Linked DNA regions of Alicycliphilus denitrificans K601. The protein of the gene in region 3 binds, or shares a complex with, the protein of the main gene of each other region. Links are inferred from orthologs where the notes say so. Each region holds a gene or a part of one and is shown on either strand. Other genes may lie near its edges. The genes, in order: holA, dinB and dnaN.

Evidence for each region.
Region 1: the proteins of dnaN (region 3) and holA are in contact, whole or in part, in a cryo-EM structure (PDB 8GIZ), measured with the Escherichia coli proteins. The link is inferred for Alicycliphilus denitrificans K601 from one-to-one orthologs.
Region 2: the proteins of dnaN (region 3) and dinB are in contact, whole or in part, in a solved structure (PDB 1OK7), measured with the Escherichia coli proteins. The link is inferred for Alicycliphilus denitrificans K601 from one-to-one orthologs.

What each region holds. Positions count from the first base shown.
Region 1 is NC_015422.1:4,675,715-4,680,289, forward strand. What follows is about bases 556-3,540. They hold holA (DNA polymerase III subunit delta), read right to left. Parts: upstream 2,596-3,540; coding sequence 1,516-2,595; downstream 556-1,515. Other genes in these bases: legP (Dot/Icm T4SS effector Zinc-dependent metalloprotease LegP), read right to left, coding at 556-717; ALIDE2_RS22125 (hypothetical protein), read left to right, coding at 1,030-1,314; ALIDE2_RS22135 (LPS-assembly lipoprotein LptE), read right to left, coding at 2,616-3,128; leuS (leucine--tRNA ligase), read right to left, coding at 3,128-3,540. In the rest of the region: more of legP, read right to left, coding at 1-555; more of leuS, read right to left, coding at 3,541-4,575. UniProt on the Escherichia coli protein: Part of the beta sliding clamp loading complex, which hydrolyzes ATP to load the beta clamp onto primed DNA to form the DNA replication pre-initiation complex.
Region 2 is NC_015422.1:1,306,738-1,311,207, reverse strand. What follows is about bases 1,591-4,470. They hold dinB (DNA polymerase IV), read right to left. Parts: upstream 3,688-4,470; coding sequence 2,494-3,687; downstream 1,591-2,493. Other genes in these bases: ALIDE2_RS06210 (LysR family transcriptional regulator), read right to left, coding at 3,763-4,470; ALIDE2_RS06220 (methyl-accepting chemotaxis protein), read right to left, coding at 1,591-2,332. Also shown: NADPH-dependent 7-cyano-7-deazaguanine reductase QueF, read left to right, coding at 1-740; more of ALIDE2_RS06220, read right to left, coding at 770-1,590. UniProt on the Escherichia coli protein: Poorly processive, error-prone DNA polymerase involved in translesion repair and untargeted mutagenesis. Copies undamaged DNA at stalled replication forks, which arise in vivo from mismatched or misaligned primer ends.
Region 3 is NC_015422.1:491-5,032, forward strand. What follows is about bases 263-3,214. They hold dnaN (DNA polymerase III subunit beta), read left to right. Parts: upstream 263-1,161; coding sequence 1,162-2,268; downstream 2,269-3,214. Other genes in these bases: dnaA (chromosomal replication initiator protein DnaA), read left to right, coding at 263-1,035; gyrB (DNA topoisomerase (ATP-hydrolyzing) subunit B), read left to right, coding at 2,387-3,214. In the rest of the region: more of dnaA, read left to right, coding at 1-262; more of gyrB, read left to right, coding at 3,215-4,542. UniProt on the Escherichia coli protein: Confers DNA tethering and processivity to DNA polymerases and other proteins. Acts as a clamp, forming a ring around DNA (a reaction catalyzed by the clamp-loading complex) which diffuses in an ATP-independent manner freely and bidirectionally along dsDNA.

The DNA.
Region 1 (4,575 bases), 4.7 Mb from region 3 along the record:
GGCCGTCGCCGGGTAATGCATGATCGACCCGAAGTCGTACGCGCCCAGGTCGTCGCCGTCCTGGATGTGCTGGTTGAAGTTGTGCTGCATCGCCGGATCGATGTTCGCCCAGTTGACCTGCACGAACTGGTCGCGGTCCTCCCGGCTCTGCTCGTGCCACAGGCCAACGGCGTGCCCGATCTCATGGATCGCGTTGCCCAGCGTGCAGCCCGTGCCCAGGGTGATCGACTGCGCACCGCCGCGGCGCCCGACATTCGACGAGCACCCGCTGCCGGGCACGAACCGCACGTAGTCCGGGTACTGCGCGGCATTGGCCGGCGTGCGGGCGACGAAACGGATGACGGTGTTCGCCTCCCAGTGCGCGATGGCGTCCGTGACCCGCGCCTGGTTCGGAAGGGCGGCGTCGATCTCGTACGGAACGCGGCCATTGGCCCAGCGGAACTGCACGCCATCGGGGCTGGTGATGCCGACCGAGAACAGCACCGGGTTGCCCGACTCGTCCGCCTGCATGTCGGCGACGCTCCCCAGCACGATGTCCCCTTCGAAGATCGCCTGGCCATCGACATCGGCATAGTGCAGCCACTTGCCCGTCGTGTTGTTGAGGCCCCGCAGCCCCACGAAGGCCGTGCCCGCCAGCGGGCCCGAACGGCATTCGCATTGATCGCCGCCACCGGACTTGCCGGCCGGGCCGCGCCCGGTTTCTTGTCGTGTTGCCATGATCATTTCTCCTCGCCGAAGTGCGTGTCGATCCGCCACGGAGGCGGACTCGCCTGCAGTGGTCGGAGCCATGACGGCCGTGCTTGGGACCATGCTCCAACGCGTAGTGCGCACCCACACAGCCGGCAAGGCCCTGGATACGCCAGTACTTCCGCGGCAGCGGGCCGCGGCGATCCAGTTTCACGCACGCGTTTTGTAATCTCAAGCTGACGCAGGTAACACCAGTGCAACAAGCGTACGCAGCGTTACGCCATGCCGAAGGCACCCCGTCCCGGCGCACTGGAGAGCCAACCTGACGCTACGCTACGCACCATGCCCGCCCCACTCGCCGCCCATCAGCTCGACCAGTTGCAGCACGATCTGCGCGCCCTGCAGGACATGCGCACCAGCCCCCACGCCTTCAGCTCCGCCGCGCGCGGCCACGCCGATCTGCTCGCGGCCCTGCCGCCGCGCTACGGCGAGGTGCTGCTGGGCCTGCTGGACCGCCTGGAAGCCGGCGCCCTGTTCACCGAGGAAAGCTGCTCCTTCAGCCACCAGGGCGTGGTGGACAGCCTGCAGCTGTGGGTGGACAAGGCGCGCGGCGTGCTCATGGGCTGAAAATGCCCCTAGGAGCCTGGGCGGCAGAAGCTGCGTCGGCTGCAACGCGCGAGAAAACGGTCCATCGCGATGCTCCCAACGGCGCCCATGGCTCGGCTATGGGCTTGTTGGCATCACCACGCTGTCTTCGTTTTTCGCACGTTTCGCTTCGACGCCTTCTGCCGTCCAGGCTCCTAGCCCTTGCCAGGCAAGCGCTGGCAGCTATCGAAATTGAGGCCTGGCAGCGGGTGCGGCGGATTGCCCCAGCCGGCACATCTGCAGCGCCAGCCGCGAGAGCGCCTGCCAGCCGCTGGTGGGCCAGTCCGGCACCTTGAGGCCCTTGACGATGCCGTCCACGACGTGGGCGGAGTGCACCAGGCGCGCCAGCTGCGCGTCGCCCGCCTGCGGCAGCAGGCGCTCGTACAGGCGCTCCTTGGCGCCCCAGATGCGGTTTTCGCGCAGCGCCATGGGCAGGGGCTTGCCGGCGTTCATGGCGTCCTTCACGCGCTTCAAGGCGCGTATGTCCTCGGCCAAGGCCCAGTGCACCAGCACCTCGGCCTCGCCCTCGGCCTGCAGGCCGTCGAGCATGCGCTGCACGCGCGCCACCTGGCCGCAGAGCACGGCCTCGCTGAGCTTGAACACGTCGTAGCGCGCGACGTTGAGCACGGCGGCCTCGACCTGCTCCCAGGCCAGCTCGCCCGGGGGGTGCAGCAGCGCGAGCTTTTGTATTTCCTGGTGTGCGGCCAGCAGGTTGCCCTCCACGCGATCGGCAAAGAACTGCAGCGTACGCTGGCCCTCCTCGCCCGGGGCCACGCGCTGACCCTGGGCGGCCAGACGCTGGGCGATCCACTGCGGCAGCGCGGCGCGCTCCACGGGGTCGATCTGCACGGTGGCGCCGTGCGCCTCCAGGGCCGAGAACCACGCGCCCGTGCGGGTGGCCTTGTCCAGCCGCGGCAGCAGGACGATGGTGAGGGTGCTGTCGTTGCCGTCGGCCTGGGCGGCGATCTGCTGCAGCGCGGAGGCGCCGTCCTTGCCGGGCTTGCCCGAGGGGATGCGGATCTCCAGGATCTGCTTGTCGGCGAACAGGCTCAAGGACCCACCCGCGGCCAGCACCGCGCTCCAGTCGAAGTGCGCGCCGGCGACGGTGTGGCTGCTGCGCTCGGTGTAGCCCTGGGCGCGCGCGGCGGCGCGGATGGCGTCCTGCGCCTCCTGCTGCAAGAGCGGCTCGTCGCCGTGCAGCGTGTAGAGCGAACGCAGGCCTTTGTGCAGGTGCGCGCCGAGCTGGTTCAGAGGGATTTGCATAGGGCCCCGTGAGGCGGGCATCACTGGGGTCTCACGGCGGACAGGCGGCGTATCAGCTGCCGGACCAGGTCGTTGCGCATGTCGCGAAACAGCATGGCCTCTTCGCCCTCCTTGGACAGGGCCAGCGTTTCGTTGTAGCTGATGTCGCGCTGCTGCAGCAGTTCGGTGTCGGCGATCCATTCCTGGCCCTGCTGGCCGCGCAGGCGGAAATGTATGCGTAGGCGCAGCTGCAGTTCGCGCACCTGGCCGGCGGAGCTCATGCCCACGGCCACGCGCTCCTGCCGCTCGGAGAGCAGGTCCAGCACGGCCTCGGCCTGGGGCATCTGGGCGGGGTCGGTGAGCACGGTGAGCTCGCCGCCCCCGCCCTGCAGGGTGCGGACGAGGTCGCGCGCGAGCGCCGAGCCCGCGGGGGCCTGCACGTACAGCGTGCGGAAGGCGAACTCCGGCGCGCCGCGCAGGCGGAAGCCGCAGGCGCCGAGCAGGCCGGCCGCGGGGGCGGCGGCCAGGCCGGCGAGCAGTGTGCGCCTGCGCATCACAGCACCACGTTGACGAGGCGCCCGGGCACGATGACGATCTTCTTGGGCGCCCGGCCTTCGGCGAACTTGTGCAGGTCGGGGCTGGCCAGCGCCGCCTGCTCGATGGAGGCCTTGTCGGCCGTGGCGGCGACGCGAATGGCGCCGCGCAGCTTGCCGTTGACCTGCAGCATGAGTTCGAGCTCGTCCTGCACCAGGGCCTGCGGGTCAGCCTGGGGCCAGGCGGCGTCCAGCAGATCGCCCAGCGCGCCGGCATAGCCCAGGCCCTGCCACAGCACGTGGGTGATGTGCGGCGTGGCCGGGTAGAGCACGCGCAGCAGGATGCCGAAGCCCTCGATCAGCGCGACCTGGGCGCCGGCGCCGTCCATGGCCTTGAAGTCCTCCAGCGCGTTGATCATCTTCATGGCGCCCGAGACCACGGTGTTGTACTGCATGCGCTGGTAGTCGTAGTCCACCTGCTTGAGCACGGTGTGGATCTCCAGGCGCAGGGCGCGGGCCTCCTTGCCGAATTCCACGTCTTTCAGGCTTGTAGCGCCCGCCACGCTTTTCAGGGCAGCTTCCTTATCGATAGCAGACAGCTTGACGCCGAAATTCCACACGCGGCGCAGGAAGCGGTAGCTGCCCTCGACGGCGGCGTCGTTCCATTCGAGCGTGAGCTCGGGCGGCGCGGTGAACATGGTGTACAGGCGCGCGGTGTCGGCGCCGTACTTCTCGATCAGGTGCTGCGGGTCCACGCCGTTGTTCTTGGACTTGGACATGGTGCCCACGCCCTCGTAGTCGATGGGCGTGCCGGCGGGCAGCAGGCCGTCACCGCTCTCGGCGGGGTTCTTGAGCCGCGCGCCGACGATCTTGCCGTCATCGCCCAACACATGTTCCACGTCGTGCGGCCAGAAGTAGTCCTTGGCGCCCTTGGCCGTGCGCCGGCTGTAGATGTGGTTCAGCACCATGCCCTGGGTGAGCAGACGCGTGAAGGGTTCGTCCACCTTCACCAGCCCCAGGTCGCGCATGACCTTGGTCCAGAAGCGCGCGTACAGCAGGTGCAGGATGGCGTGCTCGATGCCGCCGATGTACTGGTCCATGGGCATCCAGTAGTCGGCGCCCTCGGCGACCATCTTCTCGCCGTTCCTGGCGTCGCAATAGCGCATGAAGTACCAGGAGCTGTCCACGAAGGTGTCCATGGTGTCGGTCTCGCGCCGCGCGCTCTTGCCGCAGCAGGGGCAGGTGACGCCGGCGTGGAAGGCCTCGCTCTTGACCAGCGGGTTGCCCGAGCCGTCGGGCACCAGGTCCTGCGGCAGCACCACGGGCAGGTCCTTCTCGGGCACGGGCTGGGGGCCGCAGTCCTCACAGTGGATGATGGGAATGGGCGTGCCCCAGTAACGCTGGCGGCTGATGCCCCAGTCGCGCAGGCGCCAGGTGGTCTTGAGCTCACCCAGGCCCTTGGCGGCCA
Region 2 (4,470 bases), 1.3 Mb from region 3 along the record:
TCGGCATCGCGGGCGACCCGCCCTTCTTCGGCGCCGACCTGTGGACGGCCTACGAGCTGTCGTGGCTGAACTCGCGCGGCAAGCCCCAGGTGGCTATCGCCCACATCACCGTGCCCTGCGAAACGCCGAACATCGTGGAGAGCAAGTCGCTCAAGCTCTACCTCAACAGTTTCAACAGCACGCGCTTCGCGAGCCTGGACGAGGTACGCGCGCGCATCCGCCAGGACCTGAGCGAGGCCGCATGGCGCGGCGCCTCCATCACAGGCACCGTGGGCGTGCGCCTCGTCACGCCCGACCTGTTCGCGCAGGAGCGCGTGCACGAGCAGGATGGCCTGCTGCTCGACCGCCTGGACATCGAATGCACGCGGTACCAGCCCGCGCCCGAGCTGCTCAAGGCCAACCACGACGAGGCCCCCGTGACCGAGACGCTGGTGAGCCACCTGCTCAAGAGCAACTGCCTGGTCACGGGCCAGCCCGACTGGGGCAGCGTGCAGATCGCCTACAGCGGCGCGCAGATCGACCAGGAGGGGCTGCTGCAGTACATCGTGAGCTTCCGCGGCCACAACGAATTCCACGAGCAGTGCGTGGAGCGCATCTTCATGGACGTCTGGCAGCGCTGCCGCCCCATCAAGCTGGCCGTGTACGCGCGCTACACGCGCCGCGGCGGGCTGGACATCAACCCCCTGCGCACCAGCCACCCGCAGCCCATGCCGGCGAACGTGCGCACGGCGCGGCAGTAGCGCGCACCAGCCGGCGGGCAGCCGCCCTGTCAGCGCATCTGGAAGACGTCCAGCGTGCGGCCCAGGATGCCCGCGTTGCCGCTCATCGCTCGCGCCGACGCGGCCGACTGCTCGACCAGCGCGACGTTCTGCTGGGTCATGCGGTCCAGGTCCACGACGGCGTCGTTGACCTGGCCTATGCCCGTGGCCTGCTCGCGCGTGGTCGCCTCCATCTGCTCCATCAGCTGGCTCACGTGGCCGACCGACTCCACCACCTGCACGATGGTCTGGCCGGCCCCGTGCATCTGCTGCACGCAGCGCGTGATGCTGGCGTTGGATTGGCCGATCAGCCCCCGGATCTCGCCCGCCGCCTGGGCGCTGCGCTGCGCCAGCGCGCGCACCTCGCCCGCGACAACGGCAAAGCCCCGGCCCTGCTCGCCGGCGCGCGCGGCCTCGACGGCGGCATTGAGCGCCAGGATGTTGGTCTGGAACGCGATGCTTTCGATGGTGGCGATGATCTGCCCCATCTGGCGCGAGGACTGCTCCATCGCCTGAACCACGTCGCCCACCTCGGTCATGGCCTGGCCGCCGCGCTGCGCCAGCTGGGCGCTGTGGGCGCTGCGCTCCAGCACCTGCCGTGCCGACTCGGACGACTGGCGCACCGTGCTGGCCAGTTCCTCCATCGCGGCCGCCGTTTCCTCCAGGTTGCTGGCCTGCGCTTCGGAGCGCGCCGACAGGTTCTGCGCGCCGGTGGCGATCTCCGAGGAGATGGAGCCGAACTGGGCGATCTCGCTGCGCGCATCGCCGACCACGGCGCGCAGGTTGATCTGGATCTGGTGCAGGCTCTCCAGCAGCAGCCCCAGCGGATGGCGGCCAGCGACCTGGACGCTGGGGGTGTGCAGATTGCAGCAGGCCAGGTCGCGGGCCAGGCGCTGGGCATCGCCGATGGCGGTGGTGATGCGCCGATGGAAGCACCAGAGAATGCCTCCCGCCATGGCCAGCAGCAGCACGGCCTGTACGACCGCCGCCTGCATGCCGCCCCAGCCCAGCAGGGCGGGCGCCAGCGCCACGGCCAGCAGCGGCACCAGCAGGGCCGCCAGGCGCAGGGTGAAGCCGGCGCGCTGCAGCTTGCCCAGTTGGTTGCGCCAGCCCAGGGGCCGGATCTGGCCGCCATGCAGCACGAAGGTGGGGCGCCCGGCCTCGCGCTCGCTGCGGATGCGGGCGTACAGCGCCTCGGCAGCGCGCACCTCTTCGCGCGTGGGCTTCTCGCGCACCGACATGTAGCCCTGGGGCTTGCCGTCCACCATGATGGGCGTGACGTTGGCGCGTACCCAGTAGCAGTCGCCGTTCTTGCGCCGGTTCTTCACCAGGCCGCTCCAGGGCCGCCCATGGCCGATCGTGGCCCACAGATCCTTGTAAGCCTCGGGCGGCATATCGGGGTGGCGGACCAAGTTGTGCGGCTGCCCCAGCAGCTCGTCGATGTCGTAGCCGCTGACCCTGGCGAACGCCGCATTGCAATGGGTCATGAGTCCACGCTTGTCGGTGGTGGACATCAGCAGCTCTTCTGCCGGGAAATCGTATTCGTTGTCGGTCACCGGATCGTTGATGCGCATGGCAATGGCGGCAGAGGACGGCAGAGGGCGGCACAGCCCCGCAACTGAACGGTCACCAGCGGAGCGTGCCGATTGATAGGATGAATCCAGTATAGGAAGCCGTAATGAATTATTACAGGCGTTTCTGTTGTTTTTGACTCAAGTCAACGCAAGAACGGGCGTCAAAGCAACAGGGGCTCTTCCGTCTCCCCCTCGCCCGCCTGCGCGCCGCCGTCGTCCGGCTGCAGCTTGCCCACGCGCACGCCCAGGAGGCGCAGGCGCTTGGTCAGCGGCACGCGCTTCAGGCACTGGCCGGCCGCGCGGCGTATCGTGGCCGCGTCCCGCGTGGGCTGGTCTATGGTCTGGTCGCGCGTGGCGGTCTGGAAGTCGGCATAGCGCAGCTTGATGCCTATGGTGCGCCCCTTGTAGCCCTTGGCGGCCAGATCCTGCGCCACCTGCTGGCACAGGGTGGTGAAGATCTCCCCGAGCAGCGCCTTGTCGCTCACCGCGTGCAGGTCGCGCTCGAAGGTGGTCTCGCGGCTCATGCTCACCGGCTCGCTCTCGGTCACCACAGGGCGCTCGTCGCGGCCCCAGGCTGCGTCGTGCAGCCAGGCGCCGCTGGCCTTGCCGAAGTGCGCCACCAGCCAGTCGCGCGGGCGCGCGGCCAGGTCGCCGATGGTATGGATGCCGTGCGCCTGCAGCCTGTCGTTGGTCTTGGGGCCTATGCCGTTGATCTTGCGGCAGGCCAGCGGCCAGATGCGCGCCTGCAGGTCCCCGGGCTGCACGATGGAGATGCCATTGGGCTTGTCGAACTCGCTGGCCATCTTGGCGATGAGCTTGTTGGGCGCCACGCCGATGGAGCAGGTCAGGCCCGTGGCATCGTGGATGCTTTTCTGGATCAGCCGCGCCAGCACCCGCCCGCCCTCGCGCTGGCCGCCGGGTACCTGCGTGAAGTCGATGTAGACCTCGTCCACGCCCCGGTCCTCCATCACCGGGGCGATGGACAGGATGACCTCCTTGAAGCGCCGCGAATAGCGCCGGTATTCGGCAAAGTCCACCGGCAGCAGGATGGCCTCGGGGCACAGGCGCGCGGCCTTCATCAGCCCCATGGCGGAGCCCACGCCGAACTGCCGCGCGGCATAGGTGGCGGTGGTGATCACGCCGCGGCCCACGTAGTCCTTCAGGCGCGGGAACGCAGCCGGTGGAATCTCGGCCAGGCGCCCCGCATAGGCGGCGGCCAGTGCGTCGTCGTGCTGCCGGCGCCCGCCGCCTATGACCACGGGCAGGCCGGTGAGCTGGGGGTAGCGAAGCAGTTCGACGGACGCGTAGAACGCATCCATGTCGAGGTGGGCGATGCGGCGGGGCTGGGCAATCATGGCCGCGGGATCATGGGGCTTCGGGAACAAGGAATCTGGCACGTAGTACGCAACCGGGAGCTATGGAAAGGCGCATCATGATGCGCCTTCTTTCAATTGCAGCGCCATTTCCGCCAGCAAGGGGCGGATCAGGCTTTCGTGGTCCTCCCCGCGCCAGGCCCCTATGAGCTCCGAATCGACGCGGGTGCCGGCCAGGGGGCGGAACTGCAGGCCATCGATCGCCACGCGGCCAACGGACCGGGGCACGATGGCCACGCCAAAACCCGCCGCCACCAGCGACGCTACCGTGGCGTTGGCGCGCACCTCGTAGCGCACCTGCGGCGTGAACCCCGCCGCCACGCACATGGCGATGATGCGGTCGTGGTACTCGGGCGAGAAATGGCGCGGAAAGAGCACGAAGGATTCGTCCTTCAATGCCCGCAGGCGGATCTCCTTCCTGCCCGCCAGCGGATGGGAGGCCGGCAGGGCGCAGACGAAGGGCTCGCGGTACAGCACCTGGGCATGCAGGCCCTCAGGAATGGAGCGCGGGTGCAGGATGCCGAAATCTATCTGCTCGCGCTGCAATGCGTCGATCTGCTCGAAGCTGTTGAGCTCGTGCACCGTCATGAGCAGGCCCGGACGCTCCAGATCGAACCGCCGCAGCACCGAGGCCATGGGCGTGAGCAGCGCCGCCCCCACGAACCCGATGCGCAGGCTGCCTGCCTCGCCCCGCGCGGCGCGGCCACCCAATGCCTGGGCCTGGTCGGCAAGGCTGAGGATGCGGCAGGCCTCGCGGTAGAAGAC
Region 3 (4,542 bases):
CCCGCCGGCGCCTTCCGCACGCGCCTGAACCCCGCGCTGACCTTCGAGACCCTGGTCGAGGGCACGGCCAACCGCATGGCGCGCTCGGCCGCCATGCACGTGGCGGGCTCGCCGGGGCACCTGTACAACCCGCTATTCATCTACGGCGGCGTGGGCCTGGGCAAGACCCACCTGGTGCACGCGGTGGGCAACAAGCTGCTCGCGGACCGGCCCGACGCCAAAGTTCTCTACATCCATGCCGAGCAGTTCGTTTCGGATGTGGTCAAGTCGTACCAAAGGCGCACCTTCGACGATTTCAAGGAACGCTATCACTCGCTCGACCTGCTGCTGATCGACGACGTGCAGTTCTTCGCGAACAAGGACCGCACGCAGGAGGAGTTCTTCAACGCCTTCGAGGCGCTGCTGGCCAAGAAGAGCCACATCGTGATGACCAGCGACACCTACCCGAAGGGCCTGGCCAACATCCACGAGCGCCTGGTGTCGCGCTTCGACTCGGGGCTGACGGTGGCGATCGAGCCGCCGGAGCTGGAGATGCGCGTGGCCATCCTGATCAACAAGGCGCGCGCCGAGCATGCCGAGATGCCCGAGGAGGTGGCCTTCTTCGTCGCCAAGAACGTGCGCTCCAACGTGCGCGAGCTCGAAGGCGCGCTGCGCAAGATCCTGGCGTACTCGCGCTTCAACCAGAAGGAAGTGTCGATACAGCTCGCGCGCGAGGCGCTGCGCGACCTGCTGTCCATCCAGAACCGCCAGATCAGCGTGGAGAACATCCAGAAGACCGTGGCCGACTACTACAAGATCAAGGTGGCGGACATGTACAGCAAGAAGCGCCCGGCCAGCATCGCGCGGCCGCGCCAGATCGCCATGTACCTGGCCAAGGAGCTCACGCAGAAGAGCCTGCCCGAGATCGGCGAGCTGTTCGGTGGGCGCGACCACACCACGGTGCTGCACGCGGTGCGCAAGATCGGCGCCGAGCGCCAGCAGCTGACCGAGCTCAACCAGCAGCTGCACGTGCTAGAGCAGACGCTCAAGGGATGATGAAAGCCCGACGCCCCGCGGAAGCACGCCCGTTCGCGGGCAAAATGGCAGGTTCGACGGCCAGGGAGGGGCATGGCCCATGCCGCCGTCTGCGCACCCATTCCAAAACCACCAAAGGTTGACGACATGATTGTCCTGAAGGCAACACAAGACAAGGTTCTCGCCGTCCTGCAATCCGTGTCCGGCATCGTCGAGCGCCGGCATACGCTGCCCATACTGGCCAACGTGCTGATCCGCAAGACCGGCAATGCGCTGCAGTTCACCACCAGCGACCTGGAGATCCAGATCCGCACCACGGCCGAGCTGGGTGGCGACACGGGCGATTTCACGACCACGGTGGGGGCGCGCAAGCTCATCGACATCCTGAAGACCATGCCCGCCGACCAGACGGTGAGCCTGGAGAACAGCCAGACCAAGCTGATCCTCAAGGGCGGCAAGAGCCGCTTCACGCTGCAGACCCTGCCGGCCGAGGACTTCCCGCTGGTGCAGGAGGCCGCCAGCTTCGGCCCCGCGTTCAGCGTGCCGCAAAAGACGCTCAAGACCCTGCTGTCCCAGGTGTCGTTCGCCATGGCGGTGCAGGACATCCGCTACTACCTGAACGGCATCCTGTTCGTGGCCGAGGGCAAGACGCTCTCGCTGGTGGCCACCGACGGCCACCGCCTGGCCTTCGCGAGCAGCGAGCTCGACATGGAGGTGCCCAAGCAGGAGGTGATCCTGCCGCGCAAGACGGTGCTGGAGCTGCAGCGCCTGCTGTCCGACGCCGACGGCGCCATCGAGATGCGCTTCGCCAACAACCAGGCCAAGTTCGGCTTCGGCGGCATGGAGTTCGTCACCAAGCTGGTCGAGGGCAAGTTCCCCGACTACAACCGCGTCATTCCGCGCAACCACCACAACGTCATCACCCTGGGCCGCGCGCCGCTCTTGGCCAGCCTGCAGCGCACGGCCATCATGACCAGCGAGAAGTTCAAGGGCGTGCGCCTGAACATCGAGCCCGGCAGCCTGCGCGTGGCGTCCAGCAACGCCGAGCAGGAGGAGGCCGTGGACGAGCTCGACATCGACTACGGCGGCGACAGCATCGAGATCGGCTTCAACGTGACCTACCTCATCGACGTGCTGGCCAACATGGGCCAGGACATGGTGAGGATGGAACTGGCCGACGGCAACAGCTCGGTCGTCTTCGGCATCCCCGACAACACGCACTTCAAGTACGTCGTGATGCCCATGCGCATTTGAAACTATTGTTTTAATAGCTGCAAGCGCTTGATGGACGGGCGCTAGCACCTATTTCCGCTTAGAGAAGAATTTCGGCCCCTCGCCACGCGCCAGGGGCCCACCGGCCCCAAGGCATTCCATGACCGACGAGAACCAGCCCGATCCCCAGACCACGGCCCCCGCAAGCGTTGACGCCGGCGGCTACGGCGAAGGCGCCATCCAGATCCTGGAGGGCCTGGAGGCCGTGCGCAAGCGTCCGGGCATGTACATCGGCGACACGAGCGACGGCACGGGCCTGCACCACCTCGTGTTCGAGGTGGTGGACAACTCCATCGACGAGGCGCTGGCCGGGCATTGCGACGACATCGTCGTCACCATCCACACCGACAACTCGATCTCGGTGATCGACAACGGCCGCGGCATCCCCACGGGCGTGAAGATGGACGACAAGCACGAGCCCAAGCGCTCGGCGGCCGAGATCGCGCTCACCGAGCTGCACGCGGGCGGCAAGTTCAACCAGAACAGCTACAAGGTCTCGGGCGGCCTGCACGGCGTGGGCGTGTCGTGCGTGAACGCGCTGTCGAAGAAGCTGCGCCTCACCGTGCGCCGCGACGGCAAGACGCACCAGCTCGAATTCTCCAAGGGCGTGGTGCAGAACCGCCTCATCGAGGTGGTGGACGGCTTCGAGGTCTCGCCCATGAAGATCGTAGGCCCCACGGAGAAGCGCGGCACCGAGGTGCGCTTCCTGCCCGACACCGAGATCTTCAAGGAGAACAGCGACTTCCACTACGAGATCCTGGCCAAGCGCCTGCGCGAGCTCTCGTTCCTCAACAACGGCGTGCGCATCCGCCTCATCGACGAGCGAACGGGCAAGGAGGACGACTTCTCCGGCGCCGGCGGCGTCAAGGGCTTCGTGGAGTTCATCAACGGCACGAAGAAGGTGCTGCACCCCACGGCCTTCCACGCCACGGGCTCGCGCCCGGCCGAGAGCTACGGCGGCATCCCCGGCACCGAGATCGGCGTCGAAGTCGCCATGCAGTGGAACGACGGCTACAACGAGCAGGTGCTCTGCTTCACCAACAACATCCCCCAGCGTGACGGCGGCACCCACCTCACGGGCCTGCGCGCCGCCATGACGCGCGTGATCGGCAAGTACATCGAGCAGAACGAGCTCGCCAAGAAGGCCAAGGTGGACGTGAGCGGCGACGACATGCGCGAAGGCCTGTGCTGCGTGCTGAGCGTCAAGGTGCCCGAGCCCAAGTTCAGCAGCCAGACCAAGGACAAGCTCGTCAGCAGCGAGGTGCGCGCGCCCGTGGAGGACATCGTCGCCAAGGCGCTCACCGAGTACCTGGAGGAAAAGCCCCAGGACGCCAAGATCCTGTGCGGCAAGATCGTCGAGGCCGCGCGCGCGCGCGAGGCCGCGCGCAAGGCGCGCGAGATGACGCGCAGGAAGGGCGTGCTCGACGGCATGGGCCTGCCCGGCAAGCTGGCCGACTGCCAGGAGAAAGACCCGGCGCTGTGCGAGATCTACATCGTCGAGGGCGACTCCGCCGGCGGCAGCGCCAAGCAGGGGCGCGACCGCAAGTTCCAGGCCATCCTGCCGCTGCGCGGCAAGATCCTGAACGTGGAGAAGGCGCGCTACGAGAAGCTCCTGTCCAGCAACGAAATCATCACCCTGATCACGGCGCTGGGCACCGGCATCGGCAAGGCCAGCGAGGACGGCAACGGCAAGAGCGGCGCCGACGACTTCGACGCCGCCAAGCTGCGCTACCACCGCATCATCATCATGACCGACGCCGACGTGGACGGCGCGCACATCCGCACCCTGCTGCTGACCTTCTTCTATCGCCAGATGCCCGAGCTCGTCGAGCGCGGCCACATCTACATCGCCCAGCCGCCGCTCTACAAGGTCAAGAACGGCAAGGAAGAGCTGTACCTGAAGGACGCCGCCGCGCTCGACAACTTCCTGCTGCGCGTGGCGCTGAACCACGCCAGCATCAGCACCGGCGGCGACGCGCCCCGCACGCTGGCCGGCGACGAGCTCGCCACCCTGGCGCGCACGCACCAGCACGCCGAGCGCGTCATCGACCGCCTGTCGGCCTTCATGGACGCCGAGGCCCTGCGCGCCGCGGCCGACGGCGTGGCCTTCAACCTCGACACCCTGGAGGACGCCCAGGCCAGCGCCGTGCAGCTGCAGGCCAGGCTGCGCGAACTGAACACCAGCGGCGTGCCCGCCGACGTGACGGGCGAGATCGACCCGCGCACCGACAAGCCCATCCTGCGCATCAGCCGCCA